Regions from separate parts of the Rhizobium sp. 268 genome, predicted to be linked through region 2. Evidence: riboswitches for the same ligand, from Rfam matches in the RefSeq annotation. Region 2 holds a riboswitch; the other holds the start of a gene.

The links. Region 2 has a riboswitch for cobalamin ahead of bluB (5,6-dimethylbenzimidazole synthase). Riboswitches for the same ligand answer to the same signal wherever they lie in the genome.
Region 1: it holds a riboswitch for cobalamin, as region 2 does, so the genes downstream of both, OS035_RS10745 (ABC transporter substrate-binding protein) here and bluB (5,6-dimethylbenzimidazole synthase) in region 2, are expected to answer to the same signal.

The regions. Positions count from the first base shown of each region.
Region 1 covers NZ_JAPPSO010000004.1:411,509-415,992, reverse strand. Annotated here, with positions in the region: gene OS035_RS10765 (2'-5' RNA ligase family protein) at 1-192, opposite strand, end outside; partial or broken gene OS035_RS10760 (VOC family protein) at 369-735, shown strand; partial or broken gene OS035_RS10755 (DsrE family protein) at 756-983, shown strand; gene blh (bifunctional sulfur transferase/dioxygenase Blh) at 1,153-2,433, shown strand; cobalamin riboswitch at 2,681-2,935, shown strand; gene OS035_RS10745 (ABC transporter substrate-binding protein) at 3,109-4,125, shown strand; gene OS035_RS10740 (FecCD family ABC transporter permease) at 4,122-4,484, shown strand, end outside.
Region 2 covers NZ_JAPPSO010000004.1:122,723-127,206, reverse strand. Annotated here, with positions in the region: gene OS035_RS09295 (methyl-accepting chemotaxis protein) at 1-671, opposite strand, end outside; gene OS035_RS09290 (MFS transporter) at 872-2,278, opposite strand; cobalamin riboswitch at 2,449-2,635, shown strand; gene bluB (5,6-dimethylbenzimidazole synthase) at 2,678-3,367, shown strand; gene OS035_RS09280 (DUF2865 domain-containing protein) at 3,371-4,462, opposite strand.

The sequences.
Region 1 (4,484 bases), 290 kb from region 2:
GCGGAAAACACTTTCAAGCGCCTCGCCCAATCGATCTGCATCAAACGCCTGATAAACTGCGAGGGTCAGATGGGGAGGATAATTCAAGGTCCGCATCGAAGCCGTCTCTTCGAATGCCGCCGCTTCATCCCAGAGTTTGAAAACCGGCGATGCGGTCTCGTTCAGACATTTGAGGCTGATCCCGTAAGGCATTTGCGAGCGTTATCCAGTCCATCGCGCCTGGACTTTAGGCCGATATTGTTGCCGATGTCGAGCGCCCGGTCGGAGCTAACGGAGGCGGCCGGCATTGCTGGATATCGCGTGGGTTTTGTGTGTTTTCCGCCGCGGATTCGACTATCATGGGATGCTTGAACGATAGGATGCACGGCATGATCGATCATATCACCATGGCGGTCAGTGACCTTGAAAAGAGCAAGGTATTTTATGAACGCGCTTTCGACCCTCTGGGCTACCTTCGGGAAGGAAGGCGTTTTCTGGGCTTTCGATGTCGGTGGCAGCCTCTTCGAAATCCAGCACACTGACGACAAGCCGCCTCTGACCCGTTTGCACGTTGCCTTCCGGGTCCGAAGCAGGGCGGAGGTCGAGGCATTTTATCGCGCAGCACTTGAAGCCGGCGCAAGGGACAATGGTGCGCCCGGCCCGCGGCCGGAATATGCCGACAACTACTATGCCTGCTTCGTTCTCGATCCTGACGGTTACAATATCGAGGCTATGCTCAACGAGCCGGCGGCGTGAGGGTGACGACGCAGGCTGCGAACCTTGTGCGCAAGGGCGGCCAACGGATGACGCATGTGCCGCCGCTCGATCCGTTGTCGACGCTTATCGAGAATTTCCAGCAGCGCGGCGGCACGATCTGGGCCTGCCCGCCCTGCGTCACCTCGCGCGGTTATACGCAGGAAGACATGCTCGACGGCATCGTCATCGTCGGCGCCAGCGCCATGCATGCCGAAATCAAAGAGGGCGCGGCAACGCTGTCGTTTTGACTGGCTGCGCCGGGCCGGGCGACTATCGGGAGTGTCTTGGCGCCCACATTCACCGGCCTGCGCAGGCGCGACGGAGTGCCAAGCGACTATTCTTGCGCTCGGCAATATACTTGTGAGATTGTACCGATATACATGCGATACTGCCGATGCAGGCAGCGCGGGGGCTTCGATGACATCCGTAAGGGTCAATGAGCTGATATCGGTGGCGGGGCAGCCCGATGCCGCCGGTTTTGCTGCTTTTGCGGCGGACGGTTTTGCCGGCGTCATCAATGCCCGGCCGGATGGCGAGGAGCCGGGGCAGCCGGGCGATGCGGCGGAAAAGGCTTCTGCCGCTGCCGTGGGGCTCGCCTACAGCTTCGTGCCGGTGAAAGGGCCCGAGATTACCGAGGCCGATATCCGCGCCTTCCAGAGGGCGATGATGCAAGCAAACGGGCCGGTCGTCGCTCATTGCAAGAGCGGCACCCGGGCGTTGACGCTCTATGCGCTCGGAGAGGTGCTTGACGGGCGGATGCAGCCCGGGGACGTCGAGGCCTTCGGTCAAAACCTCGGCTTCGATCTTGCCGGCGCGCGCCGCTGGCTGGAAAAGCGGGCAGGGCAGGCGGCTGTCGTGAAGGCTTTCTTCGAACCCCGCACTTGCAGTGTGCAATATGTCGTTTCAGACCCGGTAACGAAACGCTGCGCCATCATCGACCCGGTGCTCGATTTCGACGAAATGTCGGGTGCGACGGGAACGGCCAATGCCGATGCCATCCTCGCGCATATCGACAGCGAAGGGCTGACGGTCGAGTGGATCCTCGACACGCATCCGCATGCCGACCATTTCTCCGCCGCGCACTATCTCAAAGGAAAGACCGGCGCGCCGACGGCGATCGGCGCCCATGTCACCGACGTGCAGGTGCTCTGGAAGGAAATCTACAACTGGCCGGCACTCGAAACCGACGGCTCGCAATGGGACCGGCTGTTTGCTGATGGCGACACTTTCGAGATCGGCGGGCTTAGAGCCCGCGTGATGTTCTCGCCCGGCCATACTCTTGCCTCGGTGACCTATGTGATCGGCGACGCCGCCTTCGTGCACGACACCGTGTTCACGCCGGATACCGGCACGGCGCGCACGGATTTTCCCGGCGGCAGCGCCAGCGCTCTCTGGCACTCGATCCAGGCGATCCTGTCGCTGCCCGAGGAGACCCGGCTCTTTTCCGGCCACGACTATCAGCCTGGCGGCCGTCACCCGCGCTGGGAAAGCACGGTAGCCGCCCAGAAGCGCGCCAATCCGCATATATCAGGCATCGACGAAGCCGGCTTCGTGGCGCTGCGCCAGGCGCGCGACCGCACGCTGCCGAAACCGAAGCTGATGCTGCATGCGCTGCAGGTCAACATCCGCGGCGGGCGGTTGCCCGAACCGGAGGCGAACGGGCGACGGTATCTGAAGATTCCGCTGGATGCGTTGTAGGAACGCAGGGAGCAGCGTTGCGGCGTGCTTCGAGGCTTCGCCCGTTCGGGCTGCGCACCTCAGCATGAGGGAGGTTGGTGGATGCCGCGCCCACGACAGCGGGAATAGTAGGATGCTTAAGAGAGCTCCATCCTGGGGATGAGAATGCTGGCATCATACCGGCCAACAGCGCTCCGACGTTCCGTCTCCATATTTCGCCCACCAAACCCAATCTTCCGCAATAATGATTGACGTCGTGCGGGCGGGCGACGTAACTGGCGGTGACGGTTCCCTGAAGATGACTCCAAGGGGATTAATAGGGAACACGGTGAGGACGACCCAGTAGGGACCGAGACCGTGGCTGCCCCCGCAACTGTAAGCGGATTGTCGATCATCTCAGCTGTGGCCAGCGACTGGCCATCTCTGAAGGGCTTATGGCCCTGCCACTGCGATATATCGCGGGAAGGCGGATGAACGACTTATATCCGCAAGCCAGGAGACCTGCCGTCAATCACGATCCAATCAACCGGGCGGGGATGCCCGGATAAGGAACAGACATGATTGACCTTCTGAACCTTCGCCGAATTTCGGCATGCATCCGTCTCGATTGGGCCTCCTGCGGCTAGCGCGCGCGTCAGCGTGCCTTCGGCCGCGCGTGCGGCATAACCGTGCTTTTTCCTTCAATCGAGGTTTTTCATGCGCCAGATTCTCGCCACCATGACATTTGCCTTCGGGCTGATCGGCCTTGCGGCACCGAGCCTTGCTGCCACCCAATATCCTTTGACCATCACCAATTGCGGTGAGCAGGTGACTTTCCAGAAGGCGCCGTCGAAGATCGTTTCGATCGGCCAGGGAATGACCGAAATTCTTTTCTCGCTCGGCCTTGCCGACAAGATCGCCGGCACGGCCGTCTGGGTCGGTCCCGTGCTGCCGCAATATGCCGCGGCGAACAGCAGGATAAAGCGTCTCGCCGACAATGATCCGAGCTTCGAATCCGTCGTCGGACAGGAGCCCGACCTGGTGGCGGCCGAGTTCGAATGGCATGTCGGCGCGCAGGGCTCCGTCGGCAAGCGGGAGCAGTTTCAGGATCTCGGGATCAATACCTATCTTTCGCCGGCCGATTGCGTCGCCAAGGTCAACACCGATGGCGGCGACGGTGTGCGCAAGGAGCTGTTCACGATGGCGCTGATCTATCGCGAAATCGCCGAACTCTCAGAGATCTTCGACGTGAAGGAGCGCGGCGATGCGCTGATTTCCGAGCTGAAGAAGCGCGAGGCGGATGCCGTCGCCTCGATATCAGCCGCATCGGGCAAGAGCCTGCCCATCGTCTTCTGGTTCTCCAGCAAGGAAGTCAACGGCGACGCCTTCATTGCGGGCAAGAACAGCGCGCCTGCCTATATACTGAAGGCGATCGGCGCCAGGAATGTCGTCACCACCGAGGAGGAATGGCCGCTGGTCGGCTGGGAAACCATCGCCCAGGCGAACCCGGCCGTCATCGTGCTCGCCACCATGGACCGGCGCCGCTACGCCGCCGACGATCCGAAGGTCAAGATCGATTTTCTCGAGAACGACCCCGTGACCAAGGAACTCGATGCCGTCAGGAACAGGCACTTCGTGATGATGGACGCGCAATCGATGAACCCAACGATCCGCACGATCGACGGCATCGAGACCTTGGCGAACGGCATCAAATCCTTCGGCCTCTCGCAGTGAAGGCAGCGTCGGTCAGGAAACAAGGATGGTGGGCGCTCGCCGCGCTCACCATTTCAGCCCTTCTCCTTCTCGGACTGATGATCAGCCTTGCCGTTTCGATCGGCGAGATCGCGATCCCGCTGGCGACAACGGCGGAGGCCGTCTCCAACCGGCTGTTCGGAACGCAGTTCGAACTCAGCCGCATCCACCAGGGCATCGTCTGGGATTATCGTCTGAGCCGGGCGCTGGTTGCGGCCAGCGCCGGCGCGTCGCTCTCGCTCTGCGGCGCCGTGCTGCAGGCGCTGCTGCGCAATCCGCTGGCCGAACCCTATGTGCTCGGCATCTCCGCCGGCGCCTCGACGGGAGCCGTCTGCGTGATG
Region 2 (4,484 bases):
ACGGGAGAGGCCAGATCGCCTTTCTGCAGCGCGCTGATCCGCTCGCTGAGAACCCTGAGGGGGCGGCCGACGAGGCTGCGCATGGCGAGAAGAAAGGCGACAACGGCGATGGCGGTGATGACGAACTGCGTCAGCAGCGAAATCAGGACCTTCTGCTTGACTTCGGCAGCGATTTTTTCGACCGACCAGTTGGTGACGACGTAGCCGGTCGCCTTGCCTGATTTATCCAACGGAAGCGGCGCAATGATCGTAACAACGCCGGCAGATATTCCGCTGTCATCGATCGTCGTTTTCTCAGGCTTGGTGCTGAGGCTCTTTGCGAGATCGGCGGGTGCCGGCAAACCGCTGATGCCGTCACGTGTCCACGTATCGACGGCGGCAGGTTCGGCGTTGAAGGCGGCAAACTGCACAAGATCAAGCGAGGGGTCGTCGCGGTAAAGCGAATAGGCGTCGCGCACAGCATTCGCCTTGCCCCATTTCACGCCGCCGGCGGCCAGAGACGCAAACTGCTCCACATCCTTGGACCAGTTCGCCTTGGCGCCATCGATCAACGCCCTGGTTTCGTACATCCAGGTGTAGGTGGCAAAGGCGGAGATGCCGCAAAGGTTGACGGTCACGATAATCGCCGCCAGCTTGGCTGTCAGAGGCATCGTTTTCAAAAAATGGAACATGCCGCGGGGGCCTCGAAACGCGGGCTCGGTCAGATATGTTTCCGACCAGCCTATCAATACAGGCATCCACGCCGGCGGTCGCAGCATGAGCACTCATGCCCATGTCCCCTGTGCGACCCAAAACGCGCAAACGCAGTCTGTCTTCGATGTGTGAAGAAATCATAAAGTGGAATGGGATAGCGAAACGGCGGCCAGCGGGATCAAGGGCTGTTTTCCGCCATGGCCTCTTCCGGCTCGGCCTGGCGGTGCTTGCGGCGGCGCGTCGTCAGTTCGGCGCCGGCATCGCGCGGCAGGCGCAGGAAGGTGATGCAGGCCAGCGCCGAAATCGCCGAGACGCTGAAGAAGGCGGTGTGAAAATCCGAGACCAGAAGCCTGCCGCCGTGGAGGCTGCTCGAAATTTCGAGGATGCCGCCGGCGATCGCCACACCCATTGCCATGGATATACGCTGGGCAACGGCGTTGATCGCGGTCGCCTGGCTGCTGTCGGCCTCACCGACATCGCCGAAGGCCATGGCGTTGACGCCTGAGAAGGCCATGGAGCGGAACAGGCCGCCGATCAGCAGGCAGGCCATGATCAGCGGCAGCGGCGTCTCCCTGGTAAAAAGGCCGTTGATGCCGAGGAAGATTGCCGCCAGCAAGGTGGTGATCGATATCACGGTGCGGAAACCGAAGGCATTGAAGGTGCGCGAAGCGGCAAATTTCGACCCCATGGAGCCGAGCGCGCTGACGAAGGTGACCGAGCCCGATTGCAGCGGCGTCAGGCCGAAGCCGAGCTGCAGCATCAGCGGCATCAGGAAGGGCAGGGCGCCGAGGCCCATGCGGAAATTCGAGGCGCCGAGGATCGCCGCCCGGAACATCGGATAACGGAACATTTTCGGATCGAGCAGCGGATAGGGCGCGCGGCGGGCATGCAGGAGATAGAGGAGGCCGGCAAGGATGCCGACGGCCACCGTGACATAGCCGTAGATGACAGGCACGGCCGGCAGGCTGATCACCGACAGGCCGAAGACGAAGCCAGAAAAGCCGATGCCGCAAAGGAAGAAGCCCGGAAAATCCATCGGCCGTGGACTGCGAGGCTCGACCGCCGGCAGGAAACGCGTGACGAGGATGATGCCGAGCACGCCGATCGGGACATTGATCCAGAAGATCCAGTGCCAGGTGAGATAGGTGGTGAGGAAACCACCGATCGGCGGCCCCATGATCGGGCCGATCAGCGCGGGGATGGTCAGCCAGGCCATGGCATCGACGAGTTCGTGGCGCGGCGTTCCCCGGACCAGCAGCAGACGGCTGACCGGCGTCATCATCGAGCCGCCGGCGCCCTGGATCAGCCGCGCGACGACGAAGGCCGCAATCGAATTGGAAAAGGCGCAGGCGACTGAGCCGATCATGAAGACGAAGATCGCCATACGGAAGATGTTGCGCGCGCCGAAACGATCCGACATCCAGCCGCTGATCGGGATGAAGATCGCCAGTGCCACGAGATAGCTGGTGACGGCAAGCTTCAGCGCGATCGGCGAGGTGCCGATATCGGCTGCGATCGCCGGCAGGCTGGTGGCGATGACGGTCGAATCCATCTGTTCCATGAACAGGGCGACCGCAAGGATCATGGGTGTCAGGCGGGGCACGGGCAACTGGGTGCAAAGAGGAAAATTGCGGCGCCACAGGCGTCGGTTAGGATCTGTTCGGTTCTACGGCAGCGATGCACACCTGTCCACGCGATCGATGTCACATACGGGTGAATGCGGCATGAGGCCGCTTGCCGCAGGGCCGGTTTGCTGAAATAGATGCGCCGTCAGGTGCCCGCTTTTCAAGCGGGAGAATCGGGAATTCGGTGCGAGACCGAAACGTGCCCAACGCTGTAAGGCCGACGTTTGCCGCTTTATCATGCCACTGGCTTTCGCCGGGAAGGCTGCGGCAGACGGATGACGCCAAGTCAGAAGACCGGCCTGGCAAGATAGACCCAACCCGCGCGGACGGCGGGCGGTTGCGTTGTTGGGGATTTGACGATGCGACCCTTTGATGAGGATGCCCTGTCCGTGGCGTCCGGTTTTTCCTTGGCCGAACGCGAGGCCGTCTATCACGCGATCATGACGCGGCGCGACGTTCGCAGCCAGTTCCTGCCCGAGCCCTTGCCCGACGACGTGGTGGAACGGCTGCTGACCGCCGCGCACCACGCACCCTCCGTCGGCTTCATGCAGCCGTGGAATTTCATTCTGGTGAGAAGTCCAACGGTGCGAGCGCGCATCCGCGATGCCTTTGCCAAGGCCAACGAGGAAGCGGCATTGATGTTTGAGGGCGAGCGGCGGCAGGTCTATCGCTCCCTCAAGCTGGAAGGCATCGTGGAGGCGCCGCTCGGTATCTGCGTAACCTGCGATCCCACCCGCAGCGGCAGCGTGGTGCTGGGGCGCACGCACAATCCGCGAATGGACAGCTATTCGACAGTCTGCGCCATCCAGAATCTCTGGCTGGCGGCCCGCGCCGAAGGGATCGGCATTGGCTGGGTCAGCATCTTTCACGAAGCCGACCTGAAGACCATTCTCGGCATCCCCGAGCATATCGAAGCGGTTGCCTGGCTCTGCGCCGGTTTCGTCGACCGGCTCTACGACCAGCCGGAACTCTCGGTCAAAGGCTGGCGGCAGCGGCTACCGCTTGAGGAACTCGTCTTCCACGATGGCTGGGGAAGGAACGAGAGGTAGCGATCACTGCTGCTGCGGCTGCGGGCCAGGTGCGGCAGGATTGGCAAGGTCGATCGAGCCCTGGTCGCCGGCGAGGAATTGCGGGCCGACCTGGCGGACCTTGTTCTGCGTGGGGTCGTAGGGACGCTCTGGAACCGATGGCTGCGGCGCGGCGGCGGCCGCTGTATCCTTCGCCGGCGGATTGGTGCGGATGGTGGTGATCGAGCCCTGTGGCGGCGGCTGGCTTATCGCCTGCTTGCCGCGCATCTCGTCGTAATAGGCGGTGAGATTGCAGGCACAGGCGTTTTTCTCGCCGGGCGCGCGGCTTTTGTAAGCGAAGGCGTTCTTCATGGCGCTGTAGGGCGTGCCGGTTGCGACCGAGATCATGTTCGAGGCTTCCGTGCTCGTCACGTCGCGATAGAAAAGCTGGGTTTCGATGCCGGGGCACATCTTGGCGCAGGTCTGGGCGTCGCGGCCGAAATCGACCGAGGTGGTGTTTGAACTGATCGGGAAGAAGCCGCCGTCACAGCTGCGCACGCAGATGGTGCTGACCGGCGACAGCATATCGGCCCGCGGCAGGCCGTAGCGCGGATCGGCCTCTTTGCCGCCGAGCGGAATGAAAGTGTCCGAACGCATCGCCTGCTCCTCGACGCTCGGGGCAGGGTCGTTGGCATTGCGCTCGGAAGGCGCATAGAAGTTCTCGCTGTTGCAGCCGTTGCTGTCGAGCGCGGCCATCAGTTCGCGGCGGTCGTCATCGGCGCCGTTCCGGCCGGCCAGCTCGTTGCGGCGGTCCTGGAGATAAGCGATATTGTCGATCATCCGGCCTTCGGCCTGCGACAGCTCGGTGCAATAATCGGCATTCTCGCCGCCGATCACCACCATGCTGCCCGAGGTGCAGCCGTAGTTGCGCAGATCGTTACGCACCTTGCGAAGCTCGAGGTTCTGCTCGGCCATGGCACTGGCATATTGGCGTGCTTCCGGGCCGTTGCCATTGCCGATCGAGCGCGGCAGGTCGGCGAGACGGCCGCGCAGGTCCTCACAGATGGCATTGGTCTGCGCGACGGCGGGCGCTGCGAAGGCGAGGAGAAGGGCGAGAGACAGGTTTCGGCGTTTCACGGCGTCGTCCCGGAATGAGCAA